One region of the Nonomuraea mesophila genome, then DNA from elsewhere that is predicted to be linked to it. Evidence: riboswitches for the same ligand, from Rfam matches in the RefSeq annotation. Region 1 holds a riboswitch; each other region holds the start of a gene.
What was found. Region 1 has a riboswitch for cyclic di-AMP ahead of E1295_RS41365 (C40 family peptidase). Riboswitches for the same ligand answer to the same signal wherever they lie in the genome.

Region 1 (4,702 bases):
GAGCTGTTCATGAGCGTGCCCACGGTCAAGGCTCACGTGTCGCGCATCCTGACCAAGCTCGACCTCAACAACCGGGTGCAGATCGCGCTCCTGGTCTACGACGCGGGTTCGTAGCGGGGGCACCGCGCGGCCGGTGCCCCGATCGTGGCGTTCTCCGGTCGGCGGACCGCTGGAATTCCAGCTTTTCGCGCCGGGTGCCCGTGACCAGGCCGGCCGGCGCCCCCACCGGGCCTGTGGCGCGGCCGTTCCGTGCCAGGCCGGCGCGGGTCCCGCGCGTTGCGGCGGGGTCACGAGCGGACGGTACGACGCCGGGCCGCCACGGCCGGCCCCCTGGTGAGCACCCGTGCCGGCGCGGCCCGCCGCCCGTGACCAAGCGCTTGTCCACAGTGGAGTGGCCGTTACGGTCAGGTACGCGGCAGCCGTACCCTTGTCTGAAAGGGCATGTCACGAAGGGACAAGTGGGATGAGTTCAGCGGGTGAAGGCCTGTCTCGCCCGCTTCCCGAGCAGGTGCGGCTGAATGTCGTCGACTTGGCGTCTCAAGTTCTCGGCACGCTGCCCGCTGCCAGCATTCCGCCGCCGCTTCGTGGCATCGCCAAGTTCGACCCCCGCAAGCGGGCCAAGCTGGCCGGCGCGCCCATCGCGGCGCAGCTGGAGAACGACAAGAAGTTCCGCGAGCTGGTCGCCGAGTCGGTGACCGCGGGCTGGCCAGAGCTGGTCGCCTCGCTCGCCGAGGGCAACGTGCCGCCCGCCGCCGACCCCGTGCTCGTGGCCGCGGCCGCCTATCTCACGCGCCCGCCCGGCTGGGCGGAGATGATCGAGACCGCCCGCGCCGACCTGGAGCAGTCGCTGGCGGCCGCCGAGGGCTCCGAGCGCGAGGAGGTCGTCACCCGGCTGCGCGAGCAGCTCGCCGCGCAGAAGAGCGCGGCCAAGGAAGAGACCGACCGCCTGCGCGGGCAGGTCAAGGCCGCCCGCGCCGAGAACTCCGATCTGCGCCGCAGGCTCCACGACGCCCGCGAGCGGGCCAAGGCCGCGGTGCGGCGGGCCGAGGAGATGGAGCGGGCCGCAGAGGATGCGCGCACGGCCGCCTCGGCCGCGGGCAGCGCCGGCGAGTCCGAGCTGCGGCGGCTGCGCGAGCGGCTGACCGACGTGGAGAAGCAGCTCGAAGCCTCGCGCCGGGCCGCGCGTGAGGGCAGGAGCATCGAGGACTCTCGCATCAGGGTGCTGCTCGACGCGCTGCAGGACGCCTCCGCCGGGCTGCGCAGGGAGCTGGCCCTGCCCACCACGATCAGCCGGCCGGCCGACTCGGTCGCCGCGGTCACCGGAGAGCGGCCGGGCGTGCGCGTGCCCGCGCGTGCGCTCGCCGACGACGATCCGCAGCTCCTCGACCAGCTGCTCGCGCTGCCGCAGGTCCATCTGATCATCGACGGCTACAACGTCACCAAGACCGGCTACGGCACGCTCACCCTCGCCGACCAGCGCAACCGGCTGATGACCGGGCTGGGCGGGCTGGTGGCGCAGACCAGGGTCGAGGTGACCGCGGTGTTCGACGGGGCCGAGCTCAACGCCCCCGTGCAGGTCGTGGCGCCGCGCGGGGTGCGGGTGCTGTTCAGCGCGCCGGGGGAGATCGCCGACGACCTGATCCGCCAGCTCGTACGCGCCGAGCCGCCCGGCCGTGCCATCGCCGTCGTCTCGTCGGACCGGGAGGTGGCCGAGTCCGTCAGGCGGATGGGAGCCAGACCCGTTCCTTCTGGCTTGCTGCTGCGCCGCCTGGGCCGGGCTTAAGTTACGAATTGGTATGTTCGGGTGAGACCCCACCCGCCACTTCTGTACTATTTCGCCCCAGTAATGATCCCTGGGAGGCGACGCAGTGAGGTTTGGCCGGGTGCCGGTGGCCGTGGGTCTCGCGTTCGGGCTGGTGGTGTCCCCCATGGGCGCCGCGCTCGCTGATCCGAAGCCCACCATCGGGCAGGCCAAGGCCAAGCTCGACAAGCTCAACGACAAGGCCGACAAGGTCGTCGACCGTTACAACGCGGCGACCGAGCGCTACAAGAAGGCCAAGGGCTCCTACACCAAGCTGAATAAGAGCTACAAGCGCAAGCTCCGGACGGTCGCCGACCTGCGCGTCGAGATCGCCGACATGGCCGCCAGCGTCTACCGGGTCGGCGAGTACGCCACCTCCCTCCCCGGGCTGGTCGGCTCCGAGAACCCGCAGGGACGGCTGGCCGGGATGGCGCTGGCCGGGCAGATGGCCAAGGAGCGCTCGGAGAAGCTGGCCGCGTTCGACCGGGAGAACCGCGGGCTGAAGAAGCAACGCGACAAGGCGCAGGACGCGCTGCGCTCCGCCGACGAGGTGCGCGGCCAGGTCGAGAAGGAGCGCAAGGAGATCCTCGGCCTCATCGCCAAGCAGAAGAAGCTGCTGAAGAAGCTGGGCGCCTACCGGACCGGTGACCCGAACAGCACCGGCATCGAGTACACCGGATCCGCCTCCGGGAACGCCGCGGCGGTGCTGCGGTTCGCGTTCGCGCAGGTCGGCAAGCCGTACGTGTTCGGCGGGACCGGGCCAGGCGGCTACGACTGCTCGGGGCTCACCCAGGCCGCCTGGCGGGCGGCGGGCGTGTCGCTGCCGAGGACGACGTGGTCGCAGTGGTCGTGGGGCGCCAGCCGCAGGGTGTCGCTGAACGCCCTCCAGCCCGGGGACCTCATCTTCAGCGAGGGCCTGGGGCACGTCAGCATCTATGCGGGCAACGGCAAGATCGTCCATGCGCCGCAGACGGGCGACGTGGTCAAGGTGGTCAGCCTCTCCGCCTACGGCCGCAGCCTCGTGGGCGCCGTCCGCCCGTAACCCTCCTACGACGCGGCATCGTTGCCACCGTGAAGTCGCCCTGCGGGCGGCTCGCGGCCGTGTTCCGCCACGTTCCGCCATCAGCTGATCACCGCGGGTCTCGCGCGCAGGACGCGAAGAGTGTGACAAAAGCGACATATGACCCTTGACAGACGGGCGTGGCCAGAAGTGTGAGTAGGGTCACTTTTTGGTAACGGCGCCCCTGTTTCAGCAGGGGTTCCGGATTTTACTGACACCTTTTTGGATCTTTACCGGCTGACTGCGCTTTTGCCGATCCTTGACCGTACGACGTAGCTTCTGGCGTCGTCGCGGTGCACAAGCCATGGCGCCGCGGCCCCGCATCGGTCCCTCCCGATGTGAAGACAGATAAAGATCCGCTGGTCATCGCCGCGATATCCCCATGGCACACCTGTCTGACCGGGGCGATGGCCTGCCGAATCCGTGCAGCCAGGAGGCACGGAACCGGGGACCCAGCGATCCCAGTTCCCCAGGGATCAGGGGTGAATCGGCGCGCCCATCGCGCCGTAGGGCGACTTCCAGGCCCGAATCCGACAGCTAACCCGGTAGGCGTTCGTGGAAGACCCAAGGAGAAATCCTGTCTACCTCCCTGCATAACCCCCGTCTGTCCCGCCTTGCCCTGCGTGGCGCAGCGCTCACGATGACCGTGACGGCCGGAGGTCTGGTCCTCCATGCCCCGGCGGCCCTGGCGGCGACGACGAGCGACACGGCCGGCGTCTCCTCGGTGAGGGCGGCCACGGCCGCCACCACCGCGAAGTCGGCCAAGGCCGCTCGGAAGCGAGCAGCCAAGATCGCTCGGCAGAAGGTGAAGGCCGGCAAGGCCCTCGCCGTGGCCAAGAACCAGATCGGTGACCCGTACCGTTACGGCGCCACAGGACCTGGTTCGTTTGACTGCTCCGGCCTCGTCCAGTTCGCCTGGAAGAAGGCCGGGGTGAAGCTCCCGCGCGTGGCGAGCAGCCAGTTCGCCCGCATCAGGAACAAGGTCTCCTGGAAGAACCTCAAGCCAGGCGACCTCATGTTCTTCAACGGGCTCGGCCACGTGGGCATGTACGTCGGCAAGGGCAAAATGATCCATTCGCCGCGGACAGGCGAACGGGTGCGCATCGACAAGCTGGGCGGATGGCGCAAGTCGTCGTTCGTCGGCGCGGTCCGTCCCGGCCTGTGACGAAGCCCCGCCCGGGGCCTTGAGGATCCACTCAGGACCCTGGGCGGGCTCCCGTCCCCCACCGCTCGCCGTCACTGATCCCGGCATCGTCCGCCCGCACTGCTCGCGTCACCGTTCCCGGCACCGTTCTTCGCGCCGGCGTACGCGCCGGCCCCCGCTACGATCGGCAGCGTGTCCCCGCAGGTGAGCCGACGAGCCGCGCTGACCGCGGTCCTCCTCCTCGGCCTCGCCGCCGACGCTCCCGCTCCCGGACCGCCGGCCCTCCCCGCGCGGGACCGCGACCTGTGGCCGGACGGCCAGGCCGTCGCCCGCGGAGCACGTTCCCTCGTCACCGGCCACCACGCCGCGCCCGGCACGCTCGACGAGCTCGCCCGCCGCGCCGACTCGGCGGCGCTGCGGGTCACGGCCGTGCTCGGCCGCCCCGTACGGCCCGTGGTCATCGTCCCCGACACCGCGCAGGACGCCGCCAGGCTGGCCGGCTCCGGGCCTCTCGACGGGCTGGCGGCGGTGGCCGACGACGGCAGGGTGATCGTCGTCCCCGAGTCGTTCGGCAGGCTCACGTCCCTCGGCAAGGACGTCGTCCTCACCCACGAGCTGACCCACGTCGCCGCGGGCACCGGCGGGCTGCCCGTCTGGCTCTACGAGGGCTTCGCCGACTACGTGGCCTACCGGGACG
Region 2 (4,702 bases), on a different contig from region 1:
GCCAGCTCTGCAAGATCATGGGCTTCGCGGTCGACGGCAGCGTGGCCGATTACCGGGAGGTGGGCCGGCACATACCGTTCGTGCGCTTCACCCCGACCACGTGATGCCTCGTGATGCCTCGCGTGCGGCTTGCCCCACGCCCCGCGAGCGGGTGCGTCATCGCCGACCGTGGCGGGCCGCCAGGCCGTCGAGGATGCACTCCAGGGCGAACTCGAAGCGTCGCTCGCTCTCGCGCTCCACGTCGATCTCGCTGGTGGCGGCCATCCGGCGGGCCAGCAGCGGGTGGCGTTCGGTGATCTCGCGGACGAATCCCGCGGCCCGTTCGTCCCAGCCGGCTCCGGTCTCGCTCATGCGTGCCAGGGTGTCGCGCCAGGCGATCTCGGCGATGGCCGAGCCGACCACGTGGTCATGGACCGTCGCCATCGCCGCGTCGAGATCCGCGTCGGCGAACCCGGCACGCGCCAGCGAGTTCAGCCCCTTCTCGGCCAGGGCCAGCGCGTTCGGCCCCAGGTTGGGCCGGATGGTCAGCTCCAGCAGCGCCCACTGGTGCCGAAGGAGCATGTCGCGGTTGTGGCGGGCCAGCGTGGCCAGCGCCTGCCGCCAGCCGGGCACGTCGGGCGCGGCGCACACCTCTCCCAGCACCCGGTCGAGCGCGAGTTCGAGCAGGTCGTCCTTGGTGCGTACATACCAGTAGAGCGAACCGGCGGTCACTCCCAGGTCGGCGGCGATCCGGCGCATCGACAGGCCCCGGTGACCGTCGGAGTCGAGCACGGCCACGGCGGCGTCAACGATCTGGTCACGGGTGAGCCGGCGGTCGCGCGGCGGCCGCTGGGGGCGCAGCCACACGGACCCGTCGGGGAAGTCTGCGGAGGACACGGGATCACCGTACCCCGTGTTGACGTTCGTCGTTCAGCAGACCTATACAGTGTTCAAGGGTGACGAACGACGTTGAGGAGTGCCATGTCCCCTCCCGCCCCCACGCCGCTGTTCCGTGCGAACGGGCCGCTGCCGGGCAGCGTGCACGTGACCACGCTGGGCCCGCACGGCGCGCCGCCCGTACTCTTCGTGCACGGCTCCACCAGCTGGGGCGACGACCCTCACTACGGCTTCGCCGCCCAGGCGCCGCTCGCCGGCCGCTTCCGCCTGCTGCTCATGGACCGGCGCGGGTACGGCGGCAGCCCGGACGCCGGAGAGAGCTTTCCCGGCGACTACCTGGCGGACGACGACGACATCGCCGAGCTGCCCGAGCTGACGCCGGAGCAGTGGCTGCAGGCCTCCGTCGGCTCGACCGGCAGCCCGCCGCCGGAGGCGAGCGAGCCGCGGTTGCGCGCCGCCGGCACCGCGCTGCGCGAACGGGTGTGCTGGGAGGCCGCGATCCCGCTCCCCGCGTTGCGGGCGGCCGCGTTCCCCAAGCTGGTGATCTCAGGAACGTGGGAGAGCGCGCCCGAGCAGGATCGTGAGCGCGGGGGCGTCCCGTTCATGGCCTGCGCCCGCATCACCGCGGAACGCGTCGGCGGCCGTCACGCGTCGGTCCCCGGCGCCGGCCACTGGCCCCACGTGGAGGCACCGGAGACGCTGAACGGCCTGCTCGCGGAGTTGTGGCACCAGGCCGCCTGATCGCCGGCCGCCCCGGCGCCTCACCCAGCGACCGCCCCAGCGCCTCAATCGCCGGCCGCCCCGGCGTTCACCCACCGGCCCTCAACCGCCGGCCGCCGCAACGCTCACCCAGCGACCGTCGCAGCGCCTCACCCGACGGTTGTCCCAGCTCCCTGACCGGCACCCCGCGTGGCGTCCGCGGCAGCGGGGCCCCGAGCAGGGCCGCGACACCTCACTGGCCGGCGGGGTTGTGCGCCTTCGGGCCGGCCGTCAGGCGCTGCCGGGTGCGGGCCGGCGCCCATTCCGGCAGTTCGGTAAGGATGTCGGCGAGGGTGACGCCGTCAAGGCTGGCCCGCCATGCCCGGTGAGCGTCGGCCATCTTCTCGGCGAGGACGCAGATGTGCTCGCACTCCTCCGCAGGCAGCGCGCCGCGCCCCTGCCGGCGGATCTCGCGGCACTCGTACGGCGTGGACCGGCCGTCGACGGCCTCCACGATCTGCAGCAGCGTGATCTCGGCGGCGGGCCGCGCCAGCCGGAAGCCTCCCCTCGGGCCGGTGGACGCGACCAGGAGCCCGGCCTTGACCAGTTCCTTGAGCTGCTTGGTGAGGTAGGCCGCCGGCAGGTCGAAGTGGAGCGCGAGCTGCGCCGCCGACGCGCTGTCTCCGGGCTGGAGCTGGGCCAGCGTGGTCGCGCAGTGCAGGACCCACTCGGTACTCACAGGCAGCTTCACGCCACGAGTCTATCGAAGTTATTATGGATCCCTTTAGTCCATAATTAAGGGGATCACCATGCGGATCGCAGTCGCCGGCGCGACCGGGAACATCGGGGCACTCACCGCCGCCACTCTCGAACGCGACGGACACGAGGTCGTGCGCATCAGCCGCTCGCTCGGCGTGGACCTGGCGACCGGCGAGCCGGTCAGAGGTCTCGACGACGCCCTGACCGGCGTGGAAGCGGTCATCGACGCCCTGAACGCGCCTCCGGCCGGCCCGGAGGAGACGGTGGCGTTCTTCGGCGCCACCACGCGGAACCTGCTGGCCGCCGAGGAGCGGGCCGGGGTGCGCCACCACGTCCTGCTGTCGATCGTCGGGATCCACCGCGTCGAGGGCAACGCCCACTACGCCGGCAAGCGGGAGCAGGAGCGGCTCGTGGCCGCCGGGCCGGTGCCGTGGACGATCGTGCCGGTCACGCAGTTCCACGACTTCGCCGAAATGGTGGCGAGCTGGACGGAGCAGGGCGGCGTCGCCACGATCGCGCCGCTGCTCGTGCAGCCGATCGCGCCCGCCGACGTGGCCGGCGTGCTCGCCGAGATCGCGACCGGCGAACCGCGTGGACGGTGCGCCGACGTCGCCGGTCCCGAGCCGCAGGACCTGGTCGACATGGCCCGGCGCACGCACCAGGCACGGGGACGTACGGTGCGGCTCGTGCCGACGTGGTCGGGAGTCTTCGGCCCGGCGATGGCGGGGGACGTGCTGATGCCCGGCGAGGGTGCGCGCATCGCGCCGACCACTTTCGATGCCTGGCTGGCGGAGCAGCGGTGAACGTCCAGGCCGGCTTCCCGGCGGCGCGGGCACCGACCTGCGACGCCCGCTTCATAGGGGGCCTGCGTACGGTGCCGGGAAAATTTTGCCAAAACTCTGGAACGCCTGCACACGCGGCGTTCCAGGGCCTTCTCAGGTAAAAAACACATTGCATGGGGATTTATACCGCTTGCAGCGCTTATGGGGTGGTATATACCTTTCTGGGGATTACGGCAGAGGTCAGCGGTGATCGTTCGCCCGGCCCTTTGCCGCGACATTGACAGGCCGAATCCGCACAGCGCGGAACCGGGGACCCACCTTTCCGGGGTGAATCGCACGCCGGCCGACGGCCGCGTGCGTAGGGCACTTCCACGTCCGAACCCGTCAGCTAACCCGGTAGGCACTTGGAAGCAAGGAGTCGATCCCCCCATGCGCGAACTCACGCGACGTCTCAGCCTTTCCGCCGCCGGCGCCCTGCTGGCCGGAACCGCCGCGCTCTCGGGCGCGAGCGCACCCGCGTACGCGGACCCCGTCGAGCCGGGCTCGGCCCAGGCGGCCGAGCAGCCGACGCTCACCTACGGCCAGGACGTGTCCAACTACCAGCCGCAGCACGACTGGGCGGCCAGCCCCGCGCAGTTCGGCATCATCAAGGCCACCGAGGGCACCGACTTCCGTGACGCCGCCTTCTCCCGGCACTGGAGCGAGCTGGGCAAGAAGGGCATCGTGCGCGGTGCGTACCACTACGGACACCCCGGCAACGACCCCATCGTCGAGGCCGAGCACTTCCTGTCGGTGGTGCACGCGCAGCCCTCCCAGGCCGGCGACCTGCTGGTGCTGGACCTGGAGACCACCGACGGCAAGTCCGTCGAGGAGGTCAACGCCTGGGCCAAGGCGTGGCTGGCGCACGTGAAGGCCGAGACCGGCATCACCCCGATGTTCTACAGCGGCTGGAACTTCGCCGACACCTACGGCAAGGGCCTGGCCGAGTACCCCCTGTGGGTGGCCCACTACAGCAAGCCGAAGGGGACGGTGACACCGCCGGCCGACTGGAAGTCCTGGACCATCCACCAGTACTCCGACTCCCCCATCGACCAGAACGTCTCGGCGCTCTCCCCCGACGAGCTGCGGGCCCTGGGCCGCGCCTCCGCCTGACCGAGCGCGCCTGACCGAGCGCGGCTGACCGAGCGCGGCTGACCGAGCGCGGCTGACCGAGCGCGGCTGACCGAGCGCGGCTGACCGAGCGCGGCTGACCGGGCGCGGCTGACCGGGCGCGCGGAGGGCGGGCCGGCCCTCCGCGCGCCGGTCAGGTCGCGTACGGGTCCTGGCCCGCGCGGATGCGTCCCGCCATGGCCTTGAGCGCATCCAGCGCGGCCAGGTACGTCAGCGGGCCGAACGAGACGCGGGCGACGCCGAGGGAGGCCAGCCTGCCCAGGTCCATGCCGGGCATGCAGGACACGTTGACCGGCCCGGCGACGGCCTTGACCAGGTCGCCCACCACCTCCTCCGACGGGGCCAGGATGGGGAAGACGCAGTCGGCGCCGGCCTCCAGGTAGCGGCGCCCGCGGTCCGCGATCTCCTCGACCGAG
Region 3 (4,702 bases), on a different contig from region 1:
TGGAGCGCCGTACGCCTGTGGAGGAGCGGTGGCGGCTGCCCGCATACGAGCGGTACGAGCGCGAGGTGCGGCCGCAGGAGGCGGCCGACGTCGTGATCAGGGCCGATCACCCCGACCGTCCCGCGCTCCTTCTCTGAGGCCGGGCCGGTGGGCGGGATGGGTGCTGGTGGTGGCCGCCGGCGGGCGGCCACCACGTCAGCGTGCGGTCGGGCGCTTGCCGTGGTTGGCCTTCTTCTTCTTGCGTGCCCGGCCTTTGCGTGCTCGCCTGGCCATCAGTACGCCTCCCAGGTGATCGATGTCCTTTCAACGTCTCTCTCCCCCATGGAACGGCGCAAGCGATCCGTAGCGACCTAACATTCCCCAACAGCGCCGTGTCATAATTTGGTGGAATCTGTTGGAAGGAGCGGGCGTGCTCGCACAGCAGCGTCAGCAGACGATCCTCGAACGTGTGCGCAGCAACGGCGGTGTCCGGGTCGCCGACCTCGTACGCGAACTGGGCGTCTCCGACATGACCATCCGCCGTGACCTTGAGGTGCTGGCCGAACGCGGCCTGCTGGAGAAGGTACACGGCGGGGCGACCGCCCTCGGTCCTGGATCGACCGAGGAGCCGGGCTTCACCGCGAAGTCCGCCCGTCAGCAGCAGGAGAAGGAGGCCATCGCGCGGCACGCGGCCAGGCTGGTCCGCCCCGGCACCGCCGTGGCGCTGTCGGCGGGCACCACGATCTGGGCGCTGGCCCACCACCTCATCGGCGTCCCCGAGCTGACCGTGATCACCAACTCGATCCCCGTCGCCGAGGTCTTCCACCGCAACCCGCGCGCCGACCGCACCGTCGTGCTGACGGGAGGCGTACGTACGCCGTCCGACGCGCTGGTCGGCCCGGTTGCCGTGGCCGCGATCCGCCGCCTGCACGTGGACACGCTCTTCCTCGGCGTGCACGGGATGAGCGTGCGGGCCGGGTTCACCACGCCGAACCTGCTGGAGTCGGAGACCGACAGGGAGCTCGTGGCGGCCGCGCACCGGCTGGTCGTCCCGGCCGACCACACCAAGTGGAACACCGTGGGCATCAGCACCATCGCCGAACTGAGCGAGGCGGACGTGGTCATCACCGACGCGGGGTTGCCCGAGGACGCCCGTACCCAGCTGGCCGAGCGGGCCGGAGAACTGATCATCGCGGAGGGCACGCATTGAAGCGCACCATCACCCACCTGGCCGACGGCCGGGAGCTGGTCTACTTCGACCAGCGCGACGACGCCGATCGCAGCGCGATCGACCGTCGGCCGCTGGAGCCCCGGCCGGTGGCCTCCGAGCTGCGCTACGACCCGCTGACCGAGGAGTGGATCGCGATGGCCGGGCACCGGCAGACGCGGACGTTCCTGCCGACGGGCACGTCCGCCGAGTGCCCGTTGTGCCCGTCGTCGGACGCGCGGTCGACGGAGATCCCGGCCTACGACTATGACGTGGTGGTGTTCGAGAACCGCTTCCCATCCTTCTCCACAAATTTCGGGACTTATGACGATGTTGGCGGGTTGAGCGAGGTTCGTCCGGGGGTGGGGCGCTGCGAGGTGGTGTGCTTCACCTCCGACCACTCGTCCTCCTTCTCCAAGCTCTCCGACGCACAGGTACGGCTCGTCATGGAGGCCTGGGCCGACCGTACGGCCGAGTTGTCCGCGATCGAGGGCGTGGAGCAGGTGTTCTGCTTCGAGAACCGGGGTGAGGAGATCGGTATCACGCTGGCGCACCCGCACGGCCAGATCTACGCCTACCCGTACGTCACGCCCAGGACGAAGCTCCAGCTCGGTGCGGCGGCCCGCCATCAGGGCCCGGGCAACCTGTTCGCCGACGTGCTGGCCGCCGAGCGGGCCGCCGGGACGCGGGTGGTGGCCGGTAACGAGCTGTGGACGGCGTTCGTGCCGGCGGCCGCGCGCTGGCCGTTCGAGGTGCACGTCTATCCGCACCGGCAGGTGCCCGACCTGGCGGCGCTCACGGAGGAGGAACGTGCGGCGTTCGCCCCGCTCTACACCTCGGTGCTGCGGGCCTTCGACGGGTTGTTCGGCGGCGTGATGCCGTACATCTCGGCCTGGCACCAGGCTCCGGTGCGGCGGGACCGCGAGCTCGCGTACCTGCATCTGGAGCTTTTCAGCATCCGGCGGGCGCCGAACAAGCTCAAGTATCTGGCGGGCTCGGAGTCCGCGATGGGCGCGTTCGTCAACGACGTGATGCCGGAGGAGGCGGCCTGTATGCTCCGGTCACGGATCGATCAAGAATAGATTTCTACTTAAGGTCGCATGACTCGTGATCTACCACTAATATCCCGTTATGCACCGGCCGTAACAGCCGTTGCACCGCCTAATCCTGGGCGAGTTGCCCAGGAGCCGGGGACCCATCGCACCTGGGGTGAATCCACTTCGGTGGTAGGGAAACGCAGCTCCCTTACCCGAACCCGTCAGCTAACCCGGCCGGCAGAGGGAGAGGAACACCTACGTGGCGGCTTCGTCCCCCGCGAGTCTTGCCATCGGTCTCATCGCCGCCGCCGCCGTCGCCGTCTCGGCGGCCCCGGCGTCCGCAACGGCCAAGCCCAAGGAGTCGGAGCTACGGGCCCAGCTCAAGCAGCTCAACAACAAGGTCGACAAGCTGATCGAGGCGTACAACCTCAAGCGGGTCGAGCTGGCCAAGGCACAGAAGTCGGCCAAGGCGGCCAAGGCCCGGCTGGCCACCGCCGAGGAGGCGCTCACGACGGCCGAGAAGCGGGTCGCCGAGATCGCCCGGCTGCGCTACCAGAATGGCAACTCCGGCGTTCCCGCGTTCATGCTGCCCGAGAACAGCGGCGGCGCGGCCGTGCTCAACCAGGTCACCGCCGAGCAGCAGGCGTTCGTGCAGGGCGTGGCCAAGGCACGCGACCAGAAGAAGAAGGCCGCCCTGGAGGCCGCCGAGCTCGCCGGCAAGATCCGCAAGGACGCCGCCGAGGTGGCCGGCCGGCGCGAGAAGGCCGAGGACGTCATCGACGACATCGAGAAGAAGCTGCAGGACCTGGTGCCGTTCGGCACGAACCGCAGGTCGGACGGCGGCTGGGCGCCCGAACTGCCGTCCGGCTCCGACAACATCACCCCGCGCACGCGGTTGATGAAGGAGCAGATCGGCAAGAACTTCGCGCTGCCCTTCACCGTCGGCTGCTTCCGCGGCGGCTCAAGCGGCGAACACCCGCTGGGCCGGGCCTGCGACTTCATGATGAGCACGGGCGGCTCGATGCCCTCCGCCGCCAACGCCGCCCTGGGCGACCGCATCGCGGAATGGGCCATCAAGAACAAGAGCAAGCTGGGCGTCAAGTACGTCATCTGGAAGCAGCGCATCAACCACGGATCGGGCTGGAGCACGATGTCCGACCGTGGCAGCATCACGGAGAACCACTACGACCACGTGCACATCTCCATGAACTGACAAGGGAGAACCCTGTGCTCCCGCTGCTTCGCCTGCGCCGTCGTAGCAAGAAGCCGGCTGCTCGGGCTTGCGCCGGGAACCGTCGGTCGGTGGGCGACGATCTGCGGCGGTCGACCAGCCCGCTATGGCAACGCTGCGGGCCAGGCGCGTAACCGGACCTGACACTGTGCCGACACGCAGATCCGCCTCCTACCCGGGAGACGGCATCTGTTGAGGCGCGTAGTTCCGCAGTTCTGGCGTCGCCCAGGCGATCCCCGCCACGGTCACGGTCGTGAGCAGCCCGCCGGCGCAGATCACCATCCGCGGATCGAGAATCGATGCGGCGGCCCCGTGCAGCAGGTTCGCGATGTGCGGGCCTCCGAAGAGGACGACGGTGAGCAAGCCCTGGATCCTGCCGCGTATGGCGTCGTGGGTGTGTGCTTGGGTGATGGCATTGCGAAACGTGCTCAGCACGAAGTTGACCGCACCGCCGAGGACGAGCGCCGTCAGCGCGATCCACAGATGCGCAGCCGATCCGAACGCCACCACGGTGATCCCCCACGCCGCCGCGGCCGCCGCCATGAGCGCACCGTGACGCCGGGCGCGGGTGAACGTGCCGGACCACAAGGCCGCCGTGACGACTCCTGCTGGATAGGCGGCGTACAGCAGGCCGAGTTCCAGGCCACCTGCCGCGGGTCCGCCGTAGCTGTGCTGGGCGAGCTCCGGGAACAGGGCTGTCGGCATCCCGAAGACCATCGCCGCGAGGTCCACCGCCAGTACGGCCACCAGCAGCCGGCTGGCCGCCAAGTACCGGAAACTGGCCAGCACTTGGCCGATCACGGGCCGGCGCCCGCGGCTGCGGGCATCCGGATCGGCCGATGGACTGCCCGGGTGCGGTGGCAGCGGTGGCAGCTTGACGACGGCCCACACGATGGCCAGCAGCGCGACGGCGTCGAACAGGTACAGCGTGTCGAGCCCGACGAGCGGTATCAACACACCTGCCAGGACAGGGCCCAGGATCGACCCGGCGTAACGGGTCAAGGAGCTGAGGCCGTTGGCCGCCGGCAGCAGCTCGATCGGGACAAGGCGGGGCACCGTGGCACCCATCGTGGTCATGATCGCCGCAAAGGCCAGCCCTTGGCAGGCGACCAGCGTCATCAGGATGGCAACGGAGCGTCCGCCCAGTGCGGCGTGGATCCACAAGGCTGCGTACGTCAACGCCAGACCGCTGTGCGCCGCGAGCAACACCTTTCGCCGGTCCACGACGTCGGCGAGGGCCCCGACCCA
Region 4 (4,702 bases), on a different contig from region 1:
AACGGCGCGGGCAAGACCACCCTGGTCAAGCTGCTCGCCGGCCTGTACGCCCCTCAGAGCGGCACCGTCGGCACCGCCCGGGACGCCGCCGTGGTCTTCCAGGACTTCGCCCGCTACCCGCTGCCGCTGCGGGACAACGTCCGCCTGGGCGCGCCCGCGCACGGGGGGACGGACGCCGACGTGCTGGCCGCGCTGGCCGCCGTCGACGCGCTCGACCTGCTCGAAGGGCTTCCGCACGGGCTGGACACGCCACTGTCGCGCTCGTTCACGGGCGGGCGCGACCTGTCCGGCGGGCAGTGGCAGAAGGTGGCGCTGGCCAGGGCGGTGTACGCCCTCGACGCGGGCCGCCGGATCCTGATCGTCGACGAGCCCACCGCCCACCTGGACGCGCGGACCGAGCAGGAGGTGTTCGAGCGGCTGCTGGAGCGTACGCGCGGGCGCACCCTGGTGCTCATCTCGCACCGTTTCGTCACCGTACGCCGGGCGGACCGCATCGTCGTCCTCGACGGCGGCACCGTGGCCGAGCAGGGCGGCCACGCCGAGCTGCTGGCGATGGGCGGCCGGTACGCGCGCTGGCACCGCCTCCAGACCTCCCTCATCGCGGGGACGAACCGGTGACCGCGACCCTGCGCACGCTGGTGGCACTGGCCTGGCGCACCGACCGGCGGGCCTTTCTCACCCTGACCGTCTTCCTCGCTCTCGGCGCCGTCAGCCACGGCATGGTCGGCGTCTTCCTGCGCGAGCTCACCGACGCCGCCACCGCCGGCGACGGCCTGCGGGCCTCGTCCTGGGGCCTGGCCGCGGGGGCCGCGCTGGCCACGGGCGTGGCGTTCGGCCGCGCGGAGCTGACGCTGATGGAGGAGCTGGGGGAGCGCATGGGCCTCGCCGTACAGGAGGAGATCCTCACCCTCACCTCCGGCGTGCCCACCATCGAGCATCTGGAGCGGCCCGCGTACCTGGACAGGCTGGCCACGTTGCGCGAGGAGAGCCGGCAGCTGTACTTCGCGGTGTGGGCGCTCGCGCTGGTCGGCGAGCACGCCGTGCAGATCGGGCTCGGCGTCGTGCTCGTGGCCGCCGTGCATCCGCTGCTCACGCTGCTGCTGGGCGGGGCCGTGCTGCCGTCGCTGCTGGTACGCGGCCGTGCGGCCCGCCACGTCGACGCGGCCGTCGAGCGCACCGCCGAGACGGCCAGGCTGGAGGAGCACCTGTCGCAGTCCGTCACCACGCCGGGAACGGCCAAGGAGGTACGGCTCAGCCGCGCCGCGCCCGCCCTGGAGGCGATGGCGGCGCAGCGGTGGGAGGAGGTGTCGGCGGGGTTGTCGCGGGCCAGGGTCCGCGCCGCGCTGCTCACGTTCGCCGGGTCCGGCACGTTCCTCGCCGGGTACGTGGCGGCGCTCGGCTGCGCGGCGTGGCTGGCCGCCCGGGGGCAGGCCACGGCCGGCGACGTGGTCCTGGTGGCCACCGTCGGGGTGCAGTTCGTCACCCAGGCCTCACGGCTGGCCTTCCACGTGGGGTCGGTGGCCGCCGGCCTGCGCGCCGCCGGGCGGCTGGCCTGGCTGCGCGCCTACGCCAGGACCCGTACGCCACCCGCGGCGAAGCCCGGAAGGGCCGAACCGCCCGGGAGCCTCACGTACGGCATCACGCTGCGGGACGTGTCGTTCACCTACCCCGGCACCACGAGACCCGTGCTGCACGGGATCGACCTCCGCCTGCCCGCCGGCGCGACCGTCGCGCTGGTCGGATCGCCGGGCTCGGGCAAGACCACGCTGGCCAAGCTGCTGTGCGGCCTGTATCAGCCCACGGGCGGCGAAATCCTGCTGGACGGCGTCCCGCTCCGCGACGTGCCCGCGGGGCGCTGGCGGCGCCGGATCAGCGCCGTGTTCCAGGATTGGGTGCCGTTCGAGCTCACCGCCGCGGAGACCGTCGGCATCGGCGACCTGCCCCGCATGAGCGACCGCGCAGCCGTGGACCGGGCGCTGGAGCGGGCCGGCGCCACGGACGTGGTGGCCGGGCTGCCGGACGGCCTGGACACCGAGCTGGGTGACAGCTTCGCGGGTGGGGTGAAGCTGTCCGGCGGGCAGTGGCAGAGGCTGGCGCTGGCGCGCGCCTCGATGCGGGAGGAGCCGCTGCTGCTCGTGCTGGACGAGCCGACCGCCTCCCTGGACGCGCCCGCCGAGAGCGCGCTCTTCGCCCGGTACGCGCAGGCCGCCCGCCGCCACCGTGCGGCCATCACCCTCCTGATCACCCACCGTTTCCCGACGGTGCGCATGGCCGACCTCATCGTGGTGCTGGAGGACGGGCGCATCGCCGAGCAGGGCGGCCACGACGAGCTCATGGCCCTTGACGGCCGCTATGCCGGGCTGCACGCCGTTCAGCGGGCCGCGGCGGGCGGCGAGGGCTGAGACGGGTGGCGAGGGCTGTCCGGACGCGCGAGAGCGCGCGTCCCATGCGGGACGCGCGCTCGTACGCGGGGGGACCGGGGGGTCAGGCGGCGTACTCGGGGTATCCGTAGCCGACGACCTGGGAGGTCGGACGGGTACGCTCCTCGACCTTGCCGTTGCCGGTGTTGCCTTCGATCGTGGAGATGGTGCCGTCGCCGTTGTCCTTCACGACGAAGCCGACGTGCTGGATGTCGCTGATGTCCTTGCTGCCGTCCCAGGAGAAGAACACCACGGCGCCGGGCCTGGCCTCGGTGCCGAAGCGGTCGTTGGCGGCGAACCACTTGGCGTGGGCGACGGTGTAGGCGTCCCAGCCGACCTGCGGGCGGGCACCGGTCTGCTCACCGACCCAGGAGACGAACATCGCGCACCAGGCGGCGTTCAGGTACGCGGCCCGGTTGCCCCCGTCACGGGCGATGGTCTCGGAGGCGCGCTGCGAGTTGGCGTACCACTTCTGGTACGGGGTGCCGCCACCGGCGGCGTTCTCGGAGACGCCGACCTGGGACTTGGCGAAGTCCAGCACCTGGGAGGCGGTCACGTTGACCTTGGTCTCCTTGGCGGCGCGCTTCTCGGACTCGGTCACCGGCGAGACGGCGGCGGGCCTGTCACCGGGAGGGGTGTCGGCGTTGGCGGCGACGACGTTCACGCCGAAGGCCGAGGTGAGGACGGCGGCGCCGAGTGCGGCGCGGGCGATGGTGCGCTTCGGGACAGCGGTAAGTCGGAACGTGGCCATCGAGGGGATAACTCCTTGCTTCCATGCCGCTTACCGGGTTAGCTGACGGGTTCGGGCGTGGAAGCTGCCCTACGGCACCAAGGTGCCGATTCACCCCAAAGGACGTGGGTCCCCGGTTCCGCGTGATGCGGATTCAGCGGTCACAGGACGATCCTGTGATCTCGTGCGATGGTCAGACATAGCCGGACAAACCGGACGTATGCCTTGAGATGCCCCACAAGGTAATACATGAGGCAAGAGGATTACAACTGCATAAAGCCCAGCTAGGCGAGTTGCCTGCGAGCGTCGGCCAGAAGCCCAAGCATGGCAAGGGATTCGTCAAGAGGCATGATCGAGGATTCGATCCTGCCCTCGGCCGTGGCGGCGCGGACCTCGCGGAGCTCACCGGCGTATCCGTTGTCGGCCGGATCGAGCACATGCTCCTCCGGCTCCATGGAGGGCCCGGTGAGGACGATCCGCTCGGGCGCCCAGAACGGCGCATGGATGTCCGCCCGCATCTGAGTACCTACAACACAGGCCTGGTTCGGGTAATTCCCCAGCAAGGAGGTTTCCACGAAAGCCCTTGCGCCGCCGGGGTAGAGCAACATCCCGGCCGCCTCCGCGTCAACTCCGTTCGGCGCCAGCGAGCCCGTGACGCGCAGGCCCGTGGGCATGCCGAGAAGCAGCTGGGCCAGGCCGAACGGGTAGACGCCCAGGTCGAGCAGCGCGCCGCCGCCCAGCTCGGGGGCCCACAGCCGGTGCACCGGGTCGTACGGCATGGCGAAGCCGAAACTGGCCTGCACGGACCGGATCTCGCCGAAGCGCGCGTCGCCGGCGATGAGCCTGATCAGCGGGTTGAACCGCATCCACATGGCTTCCATGAGGAACACGCCGGCCTCACGCGCCATGCGTACCATCTTCTCGGCGTCGTCCACGGTCGCGGCCAGCGGCTTCTCGCACAAGACGGACTTGCCCGCGGCGATGGCGGCCTGCGTGACCCGCAGGTGCTCGGTGTGCGGCGTCGCCACGTAGATCGCGTCGATCGCCGGGTCGGCGCACAGGCGCTCATAGGAGCCGTAGGCCGACTCCGCGCCCAGCGCGGCCGCGAGGGCCCGCGCCCGTTCCGGATTCCTGGAGCCGACGGCGCCCACCCGCATCCCGGGTTCCGCCACGATCGCCGCCCCGACGGTCCGTGCGATGACGCCCGTCGCCGCTATGCCCCATGTGAAATCGCGCACGCCGACGATGCTAGACGCATCAGATCACGTTGAACGTGTCCGGGTCTCCCCCGAAGCGAAGGCCCCTGTTCAGGGCGCCGACGGTGGCCATGCTCTCCGGGTCGAGGATGAAGTCGAACACATCGATGTTCTCGGCGATCCGCGACGGCGTCACCGACTTGGGGATGACGACGTTGCCGAGCTGCAGGTGCCAGCGGAGCACGATCTGCGCGGGCGTCTTGCCGTGCTTGTCCGCCAGCACCGCCAGCGCCGGATCGTCCAGCAGCCCCTTGCCCTGGCCGAGCGGGCTCCACGCCTCCGTGAGGATGCCGTTG

Region 2: linked by a shared signal. The riboswitch ahead of E1295_RS45570 (glycoside hydrolase family 25 protein) and the one ahead of E1295_RS41365 (C40 family peptidase) in region 1 are both predicted to bind cyclic di-AMP.
Region 3: linked by a shared signal. The riboswitch ahead of E1295_RS19625 (coiled-coil domain-containing protein) and the one ahead of E1295_RS41365 (C40 family peptidase) in region 1 are both predicted to bind cyclic di-AMP.
Region 4: linked by a shared signal. The riboswitch ahead of E1295_RS23805 (CHAP domain-containing protein) and the one ahead of E1295_RS41365 (C40 family peptidase) in region 1 are both predicted to bind cyclic di-AMP.

What each region holds. Positions count from the first base shown of each region.
Region 1 is NZ_SMLD01000193.1:463-5,164, reverse strand. Features, by position in the region: gene E1295_RS41380 (response regulator) at 1-114, shown strand, start outside; gene E1295_RS41375 (NYN domain-containing protein) at 530-1,783, shown strand; gene E1295_RS41370 (C40 family peptidase) at 1,884-2,843, shown strand; cyclic di-AMP (ydaO/yuaA leader) riboswitch at 3,265-3,428, shown strand; gene E1295_RS41365 (C40 family peptidase) at 3,502-4,026, shown strand; gene E1295_RS41360 (hypothetical protein) at 4,198-4,702, shown strand, end outside.
Region 2 is NZ_SMLD01000262.1:18-4,719, forward strand. Features, by position in the region: gene E1295_RS45550 (TetR/AcrR family transcriptional regulator) at 157-876, opposite strand; gene E1295_RS45555 (alpha/beta fold hydrolase) at 961-1,617, shown strand; gene E1295_RS45560 (RrF2 family transcriptional regulator) at 1,829-2,326, opposite strand; gene E1295_RS45565 (SDR family oxidoreductase) at 2,385-3,137, shown strand; cyclic di-AMP (ydaO/yuaA leader) riboswitch at 3,390-3,534, shown strand; gene E1295_RS45570 (glycoside hydrolase family 25 protein) at 3,546-4,268, shown strand; gene E1295_RS45575 (isocitrate lyase/PEP mutase family protein) at 4,420-4,702, opposite strand, start outside.
Region 3 is NZ_SMLD01000048.1:12,906-17,607, forward strand. Features, by position in the region: gene E1295_RS19610 (nucleoside/nucleotide kinase family protein) at 1-137, shown strand, start outside; gene E1295_RS52485 (50S ribosomal protein bL37) at 196-273, opposite strand; gene E1295_RS19615 (DeoR/GlpR family DNA-binding transcription regulator) at 410-1,189, shown strand; gene galT (galactose-1-phosphate uridylyltransferase) at 1,186-2,268, shown strand; cyclic di-AMP (ydaO/yuaA leader) riboswitch at 2,335-2,477, shown strand; gene E1295_RS19625 (coiled-coil domain-containing protein) at 2,483-3,436, shown strand; gene E1295_RS19630 (MFS transporter) at 3,626-4,702, opposite strand, start outside.
Region 4 is NZ_SMLD01000064.1:42,080-46,781, reverse strand. Features, by position in the region: partial or broken gene E1295_RS23815 (ATP-binding cassette domain-containing protein) at 1-618, shown strand, start outside; gene E1295_RS23810 (ABC transporter ATP-binding protein) at 615-2,402, shown strand; gene E1295_RS23805 (CHAP domain-containing protein) at 2,485-3,171, opposite strand; cyclic di-AMP (ydaO/yuaA leader) riboswitch at 3,184-3,320, opposite strand; gene E1295_RS23800 (Gfo/Idh/MocA family protein) at 3,435-4,388, opposite strand; gene E1295_RS23795 (aldo/keto reductase) at 4,408-4,702, opposite strand, start outside.